DNA from 2 places in the Nonomuraea sp. NPDC004702 genome. Region 2 is predicted to be linked to the other one. Evidence: riboswitches for the same ligand, from Rfam matches in the RefSeq annotation. Region 2 holds a riboswitch; the other holds the start of a gene.

Region 1 (2,384 bases), on a different contig from region 2:
CGGTCACGGTGATGCCGTCGTCCACGCCCGACACCCACTCGTGCTCCTTGGTGTAGTTCAGGTCGTCAGGGATGTTGCTCACTTGTTCCTCCTGTAGAAGGGCAGCTCGACCAGGTCCATAGGTTCATGGCTGCCCCGGATGTCCACGGCCAGACCTGTGTCGGCCCCGGCGTCCACGTAGGCCATCGCGATGGGCTTGCCCAGGGTCTGGGAGGGCGCACCGCTGGTGACCTCGCCGACGACGGCGCCGTCGCGGGTGACCGGGTAGCCGTGACGCGGCACCCGGCGGCCCTGGGCGACCAGGCCGACGAGGCGGCGGCGGGGCTGGTCGTCCTTGACCGCCTCCAGTGCCGCCCTGCCGACGAAGTCACCGGGCTTGTCGAATTTCACCACTCTGCCCAGCCCCGCGTCGAACGGGGTCAGGTCGGAGCTCAGCTCGTTGCCGTAGAGCGGCATGCCGGCCTCCAGCCTGAGGGTGTCGCGGCTGGACAGACCGGCGGCGCGCAGCCCGTGCGGCTCGCCCGCGGCCTCCAGGGCGCGCCAGAGCGGCACGGCGTCCTGGTTGGCGACGAACAGCTCGAAGCCGTCCTCGCCGGTGTAGCCGGTACGGGCGATGAGCGCCTGGCGGCCGTCGACCACGCCGGGCAGGCCCGCGTAGTACTTGAGACCGTCGAGGTCGGCGTCGGTGAGCGTGGCCAGGATCTCCTGGGCCTCCGGGCCCTGGATCGCGATGAGGGCGTACTGCTGGGAGCGGTCATCGACCGCCGCATCATACGACTTAGTACGATTTTTCAGCTCATCCGCGACCTTGTCGGAGTTCGAGGCGTTGGCCACCACCATGAACTCCTCGTCCGCCAGCCGGTAGACGATGAGGTCGTCGAGCACCCCGCCGCGCTCGTCCACGATCATCGTGTACCTGGCCCGGCCGGGCGCGAGCGCCGACAGGTGGCCGACCAGCGCGTAGTCGAGGGCCTCTCCGGCCTGCGGACCGGTCAGGAAGATCTCGCCCATGTGCGAGAGGTCGAACAGCCCGGCCGCCTCGCGGACGGCTTTGTGCTCCGCGGACTCGCTGCCGTACCGGAGCGGCATGAGCCAGCCGGCGAAGTCGGTCAGCGTGGCGCCTAGGGCCTCGTGGACGTCTCGTAGCGGCGTAGGTCGGGACATTTGTCGCACCTCAGGACAGGATTGGATGCCAGCATCCTCCCCCTCTGTCATGGATGCCTGAGAGCTTCGCCCGAGTTTTACCGGACTTTCACCTTCGGCGAGGCCCCGAGGGCCTGCTTTCCAGAGGTCACCTCCCCGTAAGAACGCCTTACAGGGCTGCCGCGCGGTCCTTTGCCTTGAGAGGTTCGCGGGGAGGGCTTGCTCCTTCAGGGACCCTGACCGGCTGTCAGGGTGCTCTCCCGCACGGTTTCGCCGGTGATGTCCGTCAGCCTAGTGCCGTCATGGGGGTGTTGTCGCGCTTCGCCCTCCACCATCCGCGGCATCCGCGACATCCCGCACGCAGCGAAAAGCGGCCGCGGCCCCGGAGAGGCGGGGTCGCGGCCGCGTTGGTGGCCGCGCGCGAGCCGGTCATGGCAGGTCAGCTCGCACGCGGCAGCTCGGGGCGGGCCGGCGGTGACCGGCCCGCGCGGGATCAGGCCCTACAGACAACAGGCCCTGAGGTCAGGCCCGCGCCCAGAGGGCGGGCACGTTCGGCGGCTCCCAGCCCGGCAGGCTGGTGTGCGCCTGGAGGCAGCGGTAGCTGACCCCCTGGTAGGTGACGACGTCTCCGGCCGTGTACGACTTGTAAGCCGTCCAGGTGGTGCCCTGGCCGTCCCCTCCGACGGTCAGGGTGAAGGACGCGGAGTGGTCCGCCGTCGCCCCGTCGCCGTTGATCCCTATGGTGTACGTCCCCGCCGCGACGCCGCTGGTGGTGGCGATCGTGACGGTGGACGACTGGCCCGCCTGAACCGTGGACGGGCTGAAGGAGACGGTGACCCCGCTCGGCACGTTCCCGGCGGAGAGCGCGACGCTCTGCGCCTGGCCGGACGTGACCTGGGTACTGACCGCCGCGGTAGCCGACTGACCGGCCTGGACCGATGCCGACGACGGGGTCACCGAGATCGAGTAGTCGTTCTCCGTGGGCGTGCTGGTGCCCACGGCGAGCTTCCATATGGCGTACGCGATGGCGTCGGAGTTGCGGTCGAGCGCCGTGGTGTTGATGGCGCTCGGGTAGCTGTCGCAGGCGCTGTGGTAGCAGCGGTCGAACGCCTGCCCGGCCGAGCCGCCCCACTTGGCGGCCTGGGCCGAGCTCTTGACCGCCCCGGCCCCCGTGGCCAGGCCGCCGACCCGGACGCCCGCGCTCTTGAACGAGGCGTGGTCGCTGCGGCCGTCGCCCTCCC
Region 2 (2,384 bases):
CAGCCGGTAGGCGGGGTCGCCGTCGACGTCGACCGACACGCCGACCAGACGGCCGGGCATCTGCCGCTGCAGGCCCTCGCGTACGGACATGTAGGCCGCGTGCGGCCCGCCGAACCCGAAGGAGACGCCGAAGCGCTGGGAGGAGCCGACGGCGATGTCGGCGCCCAGCTCGCCGGGGGCGGCCACCAGCGTGAGGGCCAGCAGGTCGGCGGCGGCCACGACGAGCGCGCCCGCCTCGTGCGCCCTGGCGGCCACGTCGCGGAAGTCGCGCAGCCGGCCCGAGGCGCCCGGGTACTGGACGAGCACGCCGAAGCACTCGGGCAGCTCGCCGTCGAGGTCGTGCTCGACCAGCGTGATGCCGAGCGGCTCGGCGCGGGTGGCCAGCACGGCCTTGGTCTGGGGCAGCGTGTCGGCGTCGACCACGAACACGTCGCTCTTGGACTTGCCGGCCCGGCGGGCCAGCGTCATGGCCTCGGCGGCGGCGGTGGCCTCGTCCAGCAGGGAGGCGCCGGCGACGTCGAGGCCGGTCAGGTCGGAGACGACCGTCTGGAAGTTCAGCAGCGCCTCCAGGCGGCCCTGCGAGATCTCCGGCTGGTACGGCGTGTAGGCGGTGTACCAGCCCGGGTTCTCCAGCAGGTTGCGCCGGATGACGGCGGGCGTGACGGTGTCGTAGTAGCCCAGGCCGATCATGGAGGTCAGCACCCGGTTGCGGGAGGCCAGCTCGCGCAGCTCGGCGATGGCCTCGGTCTCGCTCGCGGCGGCCGGCAGCTTGAGCCGGTCCTTGACCCTGATGGCCTCGGGCACGGCCACGGCCACCAGGTCGCCGACGGACTCGAAGCCCACGGCCTCGAGCATGCGCTGCTGCTCGGACTCCGATGGGCCGATGTGCCTGGACGAGAACGGCGGAGCGGACAGGTCGGTCATGGAGGTTGCCTCCCGAGGCTTGGAGACCGGCGCCAGGGCGCGGGCGAGTGCCGGATCTCCCCCTCTGTCATCGCGACGTCATCGCGACCTGAGAGCTTCACCCCACCGTGGGGCTTGCACCGTCGGTGAGGTGCGCCTGGCGGGCGCACCTGCTTTCCAGAGTTGCCTCACCCGAGCGGTACGGGATGCCTGAGAGATTCCGGGGAGGGTTGCTCCTTCGGCGCCCCAGGACCGCAGCCCAGGGACTCTCCCGCACGGGGTCATCAGCCTTACTCTGTCCTAGATTACTACGGCGTGTTCAGCGGTTCAGCTCACCCCGTGCGGCGTGCGCGACGCCGCTTGGCGAGCTCGTCAGCGGGATGGTCGGCCGGGACGGTGTCCTCGACCGCCGCCCGTTCCCCCGGCAGCTCCGCGAGGGAGCCCTCGACCTCTCGCCAGACCCGGCCGAGCGCGATGCCGAACACGCCCTGGCCGCCCTGGAGGAGATCGATCACCTCGTCGGCCGAGGTGCACTCGTAGACGCTGACACCGTCGCTCATGAGCGTGATCTGCGCGAGGTCGGCGACCCCGCGGTCACGCAGATGCTGCACCGCGGTGCGGATCTGCTGCAACGACACCCCGGTGTCGAGCAGCCGCTTGACGACCTTGAGCACCAGGATGTCGCGGAAGCTGTAGAGCCGCTGCGAGCCCGAGCCGTGCGCGGCTCTTATCGTGGGCTCGACCAGGCCCGTGCGCGCCCAGTAGTCGAGCTGCCTGTAGGTGATGCCGGCCGCCGAGCAGGCTGTGGGCCCGCGGTATCCGATGTCGTCGGGCACCGTCGCGGGCTGCTCGTCGAAGAGCAGTCCCTGCTCTCCGGCACGCTGCCGCGCGCTCTCGCGCCGCACCGGATCTTCCTGGCCGGCCGTCTTTCCCTCGCCGCTGCTGACCGCCACGCGGACCTCCGGCTTTCTCTCATCCCATGGCCTGATCTGGGGGTTCGTAAAGGGCGACCACGGGTTTCACTTGCACCGTAGGACCGTGACCATGCTCAGTCAACGATCCGGCTCGGCGCGTCGTGAAGCGTAAATGCACTGAAATACCTACCCCGCCCTGCCGAAGTCCTCGGGAGTGATCGTGTCAAGGAACTCCCTGAACTTCTCCACCTCGTCCTCCTGGTCGTCAGGGATGATCACGCCGGCCTCCTGGACCACCTCTTCGCTGGCGAAGATGCGCGCGCCGGTGCGCAGTGCCAGGGCGATCGAGTCGGAGGGGCGGGCGCTGACCTCCACGCCGTTGGAGAACACCAGGTCGGCGAAGAAGATGCCGTCACGCAGGGCCACGATGTTGACCGCGCGCAGCCCGACGCCGAGCGCGCTCAGCACGTCCCTGAACAGGTCGTGGGTGAGCGGCCGGGGCGGCGGCTCCTCGGCCTGCGCCAGGGCGATCGCGGTCGCCTCGGTCATGCCGATCCAGATCGGAAG

Evidence for each region. Region 2 has a riboswitch for glycine ahead of gcvP (aminomethyl-transferring glycine dehydrogenase). Riboswitches for the same ligand answer to the same signal wherever they lie in the genome.
Region 1: it holds a riboswitch for glycine, as region 2 does, so the genes downstream of both, gcvT (glycine cleavage system aminomethyltransferase GcvT) here and gcvP (aminomethyl-transferring glycine dehydrogenase) in region 2, are expected to answer to the same signal.

The regions. Positions count from the first base shown of each region.
Region 1 covers NZ_JBSGCE010000014.1:167,942-170,325, forward strand. Annotated here, with positions in the region: gene gcvH (glycine cleavage system protein GcvH) at 1-82, opposite strand, end outside; gene gcvT (glycine cleavage system aminomethyltransferase GcvT) at 79-1,164, opposite strand; glycine riboswitch at 1,199-1,298, opposite strand; glycine riboswitch at 1,319-1,416, opposite strand; gene ACWEJ6_RS19880 (M28 family peptidase) at 1,666-2,384, opposite strand, start outside.
Region 2 covers NZ_JBSGCE010000055.1:40,766-43,149, reverse strand. Annotated here, with positions in the region: gene gcvP (aminomethyl-transferring glycine dehydrogenase) at 1-924, opposite strand, end outside; glycine riboswitch at 1,091-1,187, opposite strand; gene ACWEJ6_RS41765 (MerR family transcriptional regulator) at 1,236-1,856, opposite strand; gene ACWEJ6_RS41760 (bifunctional nuclease family protein) at 2,004-2,384, opposite strand, start outside.